3 regions of the Allobosea sp. NPDC055353 genome follow, and region 1 is predicted to be linked to each of the others. Evidence: predicted binding sites of a transcription regulator. Region 1 holds the regulator's gene; each other region holds the start of a gene.
The links. Region 1 encodes LexA, which represses DNA repair genes until DNA is damaged. Its sites were predicted from a motif close to TGTTCNNNNTGTGTTCNG; they were not measured.
Positions count from the first base shown of each region.

Region 2: a site for LexA is predicted at 1,531-1,548, ahead of ACWIEX_RS20645 (YifB family Mg chelatase-like AAA ATPase). Genes of this name have one in related genera too.
Region 3: a site for LexA is predicted at 1,546-1,563, ahead of ACWIEX_RS03270 (DNA recombination protein RmuC). Genes of this name have one in related genera too.

Region 1 is NZ_JBSHMC010000001.1:2,136,765-2,140,034, forward strand. Features, by position in the region: gene ACWIEX_RS09825 (ComEC/Rec2 family competence protein) at 1-982, shown strand, start outside; gene lexA (transcriptional repressor LexA) at 976-1,683, opposite strand; gene ACWIEX_RS09835 (molybdopterin molybdotransferase MoeA) at 1,764-2,975, opposite strand; gene moaC (cyclic pyranopterin monophosphate synthase MoaC) at 2,975-3,270, opposite strand, start outside.
Region 2 is NZ_JBSHMC010000003.1:18,827-22,096, reverse strand. Features, by position in the region: gene ACWIEX_RS20660 (TRAP transporter large permease) at 1-546, shown strand, start outside; tRNA gene ACWIEX_RS20655 (tRNA-Ser) at 852-941, opposite strand; gene ACWIEX_RS20650 (hypothetical protein) at 1,135-1,455, shown strand; gene ACWIEX_RS20645 (YifB family Mg chelatase-like AAA ATPase) at 1,605-3,143, shown strand; gene ACWIEX_RS20640 (ATP-binding protein) at 3,237-3,270, shown strand, end outside.
Region 3 is NZ_JBSHMC010000001.1:729,096-732,365, reverse strand. Features, by position in the region: gene fmt (methionyl-tRNA formyltransferase) at 1-790, opposite strand, end outside; gene def (peptide deformylase) at 942-1,481, opposite strand; gene ACWIEX_RS03270 (DNA recombination protein RmuC) at 1,596-2,780, shown strand; gene ACWIEX_RS03265 (OsmC family protein) at 2,781-3,270, opposite strand, start outside.

The DNA of each region.
Region 1 (3,270 bases):
GCCCTGGCCGCTCGGAGCCGTTTGGACGGCCGCGCTCGGCATCCTCGTCACCACCATGCTGGCCACCGCCGCGACCGCGCCCTTCGGCGCCTATCATTTCCAGACCTTCAATCCCTTCGGCCTGCTCGGCAACGCCATGGCGCTGCCCTTCGTCTCGCTCTTCGTCATGCCGGCGGCGGTGTTCGGCGTGCTCGCCTATCCCTTCGGATTGGACTGGCCGGCCTGGGCCTTGATGGGGCTCGCCTCCGACGTCGTGCTGAAGGTCGCGCATTGGGTCGCGACCATCGACCATTCCACCGTGACGGTGGCGGCTTTCGGCTCAGGCGTGCTCGCCTGCTTCGCGCTGACACTGCTCTGGCTGACACTCTGGACCACGGCCTGGCGCTGGCTTGCGGCCTTGCCGCTGGTCTTCGGCGTCGCGTTCGCCGGCAGGCCGGACCGGCCGGAGATCCTGATCGAGCGCGACGGCTCGGGACTGGCCGTGCGCGGCCTTGACGGCCGCCTCATCATCGCGGGCAAGCCCAGCCGCTTCGTCCTGCAGCAATGGCTCGCCGCCGATGGCGACAGCCGCTCGCCCGACGATCCGACATTGCGCGCCGGTATCGCCTGTGACCGGCTGGCATGCGTCGTGCAGACCGCTGACAAGCGCACGGTCTCCTATACGCGCGAGCGGCTCGCCATCATCGAGGATTGCCAGCGCGCCGACCTCGTCGTCACCGCCATTCCCTGGGGCGGCGCCTGCAAGGCGAGGCTGGTCGAGCGCATGACGCTATCGCGCGATGGCGCGACCTCGCTCTACCGAACGGCATCGGGGTGGAGCAGCCATATCGCGGAGCAGTCCGGCAGCGAGCGGCCCTGGAGCCGCCGGCGCGAGCAGCGCCCGACGGAGCCAGGCACGCGCTCCGCCAATCAGTCGGTCACCATGCAGCCCGCACCGGCCGCCGACAACGAAGCCGAGGCTGACACCGAACGCCTTCAGTAGCGCCGCATCAGGTTGACCAGCCGTCCCTGGATCTTGACCCGATCGGGGCCGAGCACGCGGGTCTCGTAGGCCGGGTTCGCGGCTTCGAGCGCGATCGAGGAGCCGCGCTTGCGCAGGCGCTTCAGCGTCGCTTCCTCGTCGTCGATCAACGCGACGACGATATCGCCGGTATTGGCCGTGTCCTGCCTGCGGATGACGACAGTGTCGCCGTCGAGAATGCCGGCCTCGACCATCGAATCGCCGCGTACTTCCAGCGCGTAATGCTCGCCGGAGCCGAGCATGTCCGGCGGCAGCGAAACGGTATGGCTGCGGCTCTGGATCGCCGAGATCGGCGTGCCCGCCGCGATGCGGCCCATCACCGGGATGGCGATGGAATGCCGGCTGTCATCCTCGGCAGGACGCGGCTTGGCCACGCTGGGCTGTGAGCCCAGGCCGCCCTGGACGATGGCGGGGCTGAAGCGGGGCCGCGCCTGCGGCGCGCCGAGCCCGTCCGGCATCTTGATGACTTCGAGCGCGCGCGCCCGGTTCGGCAGGCGGCGGATGAAGCCGCGCTCCTCCAGCGCCATGATCAGGCGGTGAATGCCGGATTTCGAGCGCAGGTCGAGCGCATCCTTCATCTCGTCGAAGGAGGGCGGGACGCCACTTTCGCGCAAGCGTTCCTGGATGAAGCGCAGGAGTTCGTGTTGCTTGCGTGTCAGCATGGTCGCCGCCAGCCCCTCAATGCGCAGATTCGAAACAAAGCACGAACACCATACGCGTTCTGCTTGTGTTCCGCAAGCTGCTACCGCAGCGGCAGGATCCGGCAGGCATCGCCCCTCTTGGCGGGGGCCGCATGTGCCGGCCGGATCGTCAGCGCCTGCGCCCGCGCCAAAGTGCCGAGCATCGATGAATCCTGCCGGCCGAAGGGATTCGCAACCCAGCCATCCGGCGTCAGCGCGAGCTCCGAGCGCAGATAATCCTCGCGCTCGTCATTGCCGGGCATGTCGCGGCCGAGAATGGCGGGGATGCTGCGGTCGCGATCGGCATCGGCCATGCCGAGCAGTGCCTCGATCAAGGGCAATACGAAGAGATGGCCGCAGACGATCGAGGAGACCGGGTTGCCCGGCAGGCCGACCACGACCATCCGGCCGATTCGCCCGGTCATCATCGGCTTGCCCGGCCGCATCGCGATCTTCCAGAAGCCGAGGGCCATGCCGGCCCGCGTCAGGGCTTCCTGCACGAGGTCATGGGCGCCGACCGAGGCGCCGCCCAGCGTGATCAGCACGTCGGCATCGGCCTCGCGCGCCTGTGCGATCTTGGCGGCGAGATCGGCGTGGTCGTCGCGGGCGATGCCGAGATCGAGCACGGTGCCCCCGGCCTTCTCGACCAGCGCGGCGAGCGAGAACGAGTTCGAGGCAATGATCTGGTCGCGGCCGACCGGCTCGCCCGGCGCCACCAGCTCGTCGCCGGTCGCAAGGATCGCAACGCGCGGCTTGCGCCGGACGGGCAAGGTCGGATGCCCCATCGCGGCGGCCAGGCCGAGCGCTGCGCTGTCGAGCACGCGCCCGGCTTGCAGCAGGACGTCGCCTTCGTGGAAATCGAGCCCCGCCGCGCGCAGAAACTTGCCCTTGGCCGGTGGTACGCGCACGCGGATAACCGGGCTGCCGACGCCGTCCGCATCCTCCTGCATCAGGATGGTGTCGGCTCCCTCAGGCATCGGCGCGCCCGTGAAAATGCGCACCGCTTGTCCCGGCCCGACCGATCCATCGAAGGCCCGGCCGGCAGCGGATTCGCCGATCACCGTGAGCGAGACGCCTTCCGCCATCTCGTCGCCGCGCACGGCGTAGCCGTCCATGGCGGAATTGGCGAAGGGAGGCTGTGTCCGCAGCGCCTTGACCTCCCCGGCCAGCACCCGCCAGGCGCATTGCGCCAGCGGCAGGGTTTCCGCTCCCGTCGGCCCCGGAATGCTGTCGAGCAGCGCCTTGCGCGCGACGGGGACCGGGGTGAGCGCCATCAGAGCTGCTTAGCCTCGTAATCGCCGGACTGGCCGCCGGATTTATGCAGCAGGCGGATATTCTCGATCCGCATTGCCCGGTCGACGGCCTTGACCATGTCGTAGACGGTGAGGCAGGCGATGGAGACGGCGGTGAGCGCCTCCATTTCGACCCCGGTCTGGCCCTTCATCTTGACCTCGGCACGCACCCGCACCCCCGGCAAGGCCTCGTCGATCTCAAGGTCGAGGGCGATCTTGCTGAGCAGCAGCGGGTGGCAGAGTGGGATGAGCTCATGCGTGCGCTTCGCCGCCATGA
Region 2 (3,270 bases), on a different contig from region 1:
GTGATCGGAGCGCTGATCCTGGCGGCCGTCGGTGGCGGGTTGACGCGCGCGAGTTTCATGGACGGCCTGATGGCGGCCATGCGGACCTCCTGCATGATCTCCTTCATCATCGCCTGCGCCGCTTGCCTGACGATCGCCGTCGCCTTCGTCGACATTCCCCGCTCGCTGGCGAGCTGGGTCGATGCCATGCATCTGTCGCCCTACGCGCTGCTGGCGGTGCTGGCCGTGTTCATGCTGATCCTCGGCTGCTTCCTCGAGGGCATCTCGATCATCGTGCTGACCTCCTCGGTGATGCTGCCGATGGTGCAGGCGGCGGGCATCGACCTGCTCTGGTTCGGCATCTTCGTGGTCATCCTGATCGAGGCGGCGCAGATTACCCCGCCCGTCGGCTTCAACCTGTTCGTGCTGCAGAGCATCACCGGCAAGGACATCCTTGCCGTGACGAAGGCGGCGATTCCTTATTTCTTCGTGCTGATGCTGCTGCTGGTCCTGATCACGGCGTTCCCGCAGATCGTCACCATCCTGCCGAAGATGATGACGGGATAAACTCGGCGCAAATCTGGTGATCCGCTCCTGACCGCTCGCGGCGGCCAGCTTTTGGGAATAACGCAAGCTGGCGGCTGACATCCGAATGGCGGCGAGAGCGGACGTCGCGCGCCGGAACCGCTGGCATGAGCTTGTGGTGAAGCCCCAGGGCCAGCTTCTGGAGCAAACCCGAATGGCATTGCCTCGAGGCTGATTCCGCCCCGGAACACCTTCGAACGCGAGCGACTGTCGGGTCATCGCTGGGGTCAGCACGACACTGAGCTATCGATGCCGTAATCGAAACATATGCTGAGTGTCGAAATGCATGGCGGACAGGGCGGGATTCGAACCCGCGATACGGTTTCCCGTATACACACTTTCCAGGCGTGCGCCTTCAACCACTCGGCCACCTGTCCGGCGCGCTGCTTATGACTGCCGGCCCGTGATCTTTCAAGGGCCGAGATGCAGGGTTTTGCACAATCCCGGTAAATCGCGGGTCATCGGTTGCGATCTGCGGCCGGCATGGTCACATCTGGGCACCGAAGCGATGCGCCGGCCGCGCGTTTCGCGGCGTGGATGGCCGGGGTGGATTGCGATAGGGAGCGGATGGTGAGGTTTCTTCTCCGGTTGATCGGCTATTTGTTCGTCGCGGCCGGCTTCGTCGCGCTGGTGATCGACGGCGCCCGCTCGATCGCGAATGCCGGATTGCGCTTCATGCCGGTCAGCGAGGCGCTGATCGCTCTCGTTCAGGAGCGCTACCCGCTGATCCAGTCGACGATCGAGCGCAACATTCACCCCTGGCTCTGGGACCCGCTGCTGTTGACGGTGTTGCGGGCGCCGGCGGCCGTCGTCGCCCTCCTGCTCGGCTTCGCGCTGCTCTGGCTCGGACGGCGCCCGGAGGCGGCCATCGGCATCGTCACGCGTCGGTGATGGCGCCCCTCGCGCCCAGGCCCCTGTGATAGCGAGAGACGCAGGAGGCGCCGTCTCCCCTTTTTCGATCTGTTGAGTTCCTGATATGTTCTTGCGTTGCCGCCGAAGCTTCGCTAGCCTTCCCATGCGGTAAGGGAGCGGGGCGCAAGATGGTGGCGCGAGTCGCGACGGTGGCGTTCGAGGGCATCGAGGCGCGCGCCGTCGACGTTCAGGTCCAGGTCGCGCCGGGCGGCGTCGCCTTCGTGCTGGTCGGGCTGCCCGACAAGGCCGTTGCCGAAAGCCGCGAGCGGGTCCGCGCCGCGCTCCTCGCCTCGGGGCTTGCGCTGCCGGCCAAGCGTGTCACCGTCAATCTCGCCCCGGCCGACCTGCCCAAGGAGGGCAGCCACTACGATCTGCCGATCGCGCTCGCCGTCATGGCCGCGATCGGGGCGATCCCCGCCGATGCCCTGTCCGGCTACGTGGTCCTCGGCGAACTCGCGCTCGACGGCTCGACCACCCCCGTTGCGGGTGTCCTGCCAGCCGCGATCGCAGCTTATGCCAAGGGGCAGGGGCTGATCTGCCCGGCGGGGTCCGGCCCGGAGGCGGCCTGGGCGGCGGCCGATATCGACATCCTGGCGCCGCGTTCGCTGATCCAGCTCGCCAATCATTTCAAGGGCACGCAGGTCATGGCCCGGCCCGAACCGGCGGTCGCGCGCCAGGCCGGTCCCTTGCCGGACCTCGCCGACGTCAAGGGCCAGGAAAGCGCAAGGCGCGTGCTCGAGATCGCGGCGGCGGGCGGGCATAATCTCCTGATGAACGGGCCCCCCGGAGCCGGCAAGTCGATGCTGGCGAGCCGCCTGCCCTCGATCCTGCCGCCGCTCTCGCCGCGCGAATTGCTCGAGGTCTCGATGGTCCTGTCCGTTGCCGGCAAGCTCGCCGACGGTGCCCTGACCGACCGGCGGCCCTTCCGGGCTCCGCACCATTCGGCCTCGATGGCCGCGCTCGTCGGCGGCGGTTTGCAGGCCCGGCCGGGGGAAGTCTCGCTCGCCCATCACGGCGTGCTCTTCCTCGACGAACTGCCGGAATTCCAGCCGCAGGCGCTCGATGCCCTGCGCCAGCCGATGGAGACCGGCGACGTCCTGATCTCCCGCGCCAATCACCGCGTCGTCTACCCCGCGCGCTTCCAGCTCGTCGCCGCGATGAACCCGTGCCGTTGCGGCCGGGCGACCGAGCCCGGCTTCGCCTGTCGGCGCCAGCCGAACGACCGCTGCATGGCCCAATATCAGGCGCGCGTGTCCGGTCCGCTGCTCGACCGGATCGACATTGCGATCGATGTGCCTGCGGTGACGGCGGCAGACCTCATTCGCCCTGCCGCAGGCGAGAGCTCGGCGACGGTCGCGGCGCGCGTCGGTGCGGCCCGCCGGCTTCAGGCGGCGCGCTTCGAGAGCCTCGGCTTCGGTCACGTCATGACCAATGCCGCCTGTCCCGTGCCGGTGATCGAGGAGGTTGCGCGGCCGGACAATGCCGGGCTCGCGCTGCTGCGGGATGCGGCGGAGGCGCTGCGCTTGACGGCGCGCGCCTATCATCGCGTGCTGAAGGTTGCCCGTACCCTCGCCGATCTCGATGAGGAGGCGAAGGTCGGCCGGCGCCATCTGGCCGAAGCCTTGTCCTACCGGGCGCGCGGGGAGGACCTCGTTCAGGCCGCCTGAGGCGGCAGGGTTAACCGATCCTCCCACGCGACCGGTCGAATTCGCACTATTCGCAGGCGGCTTTTTCAAGGCGAACTGCGTAGATCGAAGGGCATGGCTTCTTCGATCTGGTCATGGTTCGCCCTTG
Region 3 (3,270 bases), 1.4 Mb from region 1:
TACCGGGCTCGGCCGCACCGCCCGCACGAGCCGTGCGCAGGATCTTCAGCCGCTCCGGCCCCTTGCCGAGATCGATCTCGGCGAAAGCGCCCGGGAAAGGCGAAAGGCCGCGCACGAGGTCATGGACCTGCTGGGCCGGCAAAGACCAGTTCAGCTTCGCCTCGGCATTGGTGATCTTGCTGGCATAGGTAACGCCCTCTTCCGGCTGCGGCGTGAACTGCAGGCCGCCGCGTCCGAGCGCCGCCAGCGCGCGCACCATCAGGTCGGCGCCGAGGGGGCTCAGCCGGTCGTGGAGTTCGCCGGCCGTCATGTCCGGGCCGATGGCGAGGCTTTCGACCATGGCGACGGGGCCGGTGTCGAGGCCGGCCTCCATCTTCATCACGCAGACGCCGCTCTCGGCATCGCCAGCCATGATCGCACGCTGGATCGGGGCGGCACCGCGCCAGCGCGGCAACAGCGAGGCGTGGAGATTGAGGCAGCCGAGTTCAGGCAGATCGAGGATCGCCTGGGGCAGGATCATGCCATAGGCGACGACGACGGCGACATCGGCGTCGTGCGAAGCGATGATCTCGGCCTGGTCCGGCGTCTTCAGCGTCGTGGGGGTGAAGACCGGGATGCCGAAACGTTCGGCGGCGCGGTGCACCGGCGAGGGTTTCAGTTCGAGGCCGCGGCCGGCCTGCGCCGGAGCACGGGTGTAGCAGGAGACGACCTCATGCCCCTGCCCGACGATCTCGGTCAGCACCGGCACAGCGAAATCCGGCGTGCCCATGAAGATGACGCGCAAACTCATATGCTGAACATGTCTCCATAGCAGCGGTCATCCCGGGCGACCGCAGGGAGACCCGGGATCCATTCCGGAACCTCTCCTGCCGGCGCTCCGGCATGGATCCCGGATCTGCGCTTCGCTCCGTCCGGGATGACGGCGCGCGGATTGGAAAACCTCAGGCAGCCCGCTCGCGCTTGGCTGCCTTGGCGAACTTCTTGGTGACGCGCTCGCGCTTCAGCCGCGAGATATGGTCGATGAAGAGCACGCCATCGAGATGGTCGATCTCGTGCTGCAGGCAGGTCGAGAGCAGGCCATCGGCCGCGATCTCATGGGTCTTGCCGTCGAGATCCATGTAGCGGACCTTGACCTCGGCCGGGCGCTCGACCTCCTCGTAATATTCCGGGATCGAGAGGCAACCTTCCTCGTAGGCGCTGAATTCGTCCGAAGACCAGGTGATTTCCGGGTTGATGAAAACCTGCGGCTTCTTCGGCTCGGGCTCCTCGCCCTCCTTCGTCTCGGGCTTCGACAGGTCGATCGTCACCACGCGCAGCGGCACGCCGATCTGAATTGCGGCCAGCCCGATGCCAGGCGCGTCGTACATCGTCTCGAACATGTCCGCGACCAGCGTCCTGATCTCGGGCGTGACGGCCTCGACCGGCTTCGAGACGAGGCGAAGCTGGGCGTCGGGCAGGATGACGAGCGGGCGAACGGACATGGGTTTCCAAAGGAAAAGAGCTGTTGAGCCCGGGACATAAGCATTTGTGGAGGAGCGGTCAAACTGTTCCGCTTTCGTTCGCAATTCTCTGTCGAATCGGCTAGGCTCCCGCGCATGAACGAGATCGCCTTCACCTTGCTGGGACGCCCGGTGACATGGGCCGAGGCCGCGCTCGGCTTCGGTATCCTGAGCCTCGCCCTGCTGCTGATGGCGGTGATCGCCGGCTGGCGCGGCGGCCGGAGCCGCGCCATCGAGGCCGCGATGGCGACTGAGCGCGCCCGCGAAATGGACGACAAGGTCGCCGAGATGAACCGCCAGCAGGCCGAGCTCGCCGGCCGGATGCAGTCGATGGCCGAAATCCTCTCGACCCGGCAGGGCGATCTCGCGCGGCTCGTCGCCGACCGGATGGACGGCTTGAGCCATAAGGTCGGCCAGGGCCTTGAGCAGAATGTCCGCCAGACCACCGAAAGCCTCGGCAAGCTGCAGGAGCGGCTGGCGGTGATCGACAGCGCCCAGAAGAACCTGACCGACCTCACCTCCGAGGTCGTGACGCTCCGGGACGTGCTCTCCAACAAGCAGGCGCGCGGCGCCTATGGCCAGGGCCGGATGGAGGCGATCGTCCGCGACGGCCTGCCCGCCGCTTTCTTCGCCTTCCAGCCACAATTGTCGAACGGCAAGCGGCCGGACTGTCTGGTCACCCTGCCCGGCGACGGGCGCGGCCTCGTCATCGACGCGAAGTTCCCGCTGGAGAGCTTCACGCTGCTGCGCGAGGCGCGCGGCGACGACGCGAAGAAGACTGCCGGCCAGCGCGTGCGCAGCGATGTCGGCGTGCATGTGAAGGATATCGCCGAGCGCTATTTCCTGCCCGGCGAGACGCAGGATATCGCGCTGCTCTTCGTGCCCTCCGAATCGATCTATGCCGACCTGCACGAGCATTTCGACGACGTGGTCCAGCGGGCCCACCGGGCGCGCATCATGATCGTCTCGCCCTCGCTGCTGACGCTGGCGATCCAGCTGATGCAATCGCTGGTTCGCGATGCCCGGATGCGGGAAGAGGCGCAGGTGATCCAGACCGAGGTCGGCAAGCTGCTCGACGACGTGCGTCGGCTCGGCGAGCGCGTCGACAAGCTCGACAATCATTTCCGGCAGGCACAGGACGATGTCGGCCAGATCAAGACCTCGGCCGGCAAGGTGACGAGCCGCGCCGAGAGGATCGGCGCGCTCGATTTCGACGACGAGAAGAGCGAGCCGAAGCTGCCCTTCGCCAAGGGGCTGGAGCTGAAACGCGCCGCCGAGTGATCAGCCGCGGTCGAGCGCCGCTGACAGCTCGGGCTTCACGTTCAGGGTCTGGAAGACCACGCAGTAGCGCTCGGTGAGCTTGAGCAGCGTATCGAGCTTCTCCTGCGGCGCATCGGTCTCGACATCGAAGAACAGGCGGATCGCCTTGAAGCCGACCGCGGCATCTCTGGCAACACCGAGCGTGCCGCGGAAATCCAGATCGCCCTCGGCACGGACCACGCCCTTCTTCAGGTCGATTTCCAGCGCGGTCGCGACCGCCTTCAGCGTCACGCCGGCGCAGGCGACCAGCGCCTCCAGCAGCATGTCGCCGGAGCAGAGCTCGGCGCCCGAACCGCCCGTAGCGGGATGGAGGCCTGCGAGCGCGATGGCGCGGCCGGTCTCGACCTTGCAGGCGATATGCTGGTCGTCGAGCTCGCCATGGGCCTTCAGCGTGATCACCGCCGCCTCGGGATTGGTGCGGTATTCGTCCTTGAGGGGGGCCTGCAAGGCA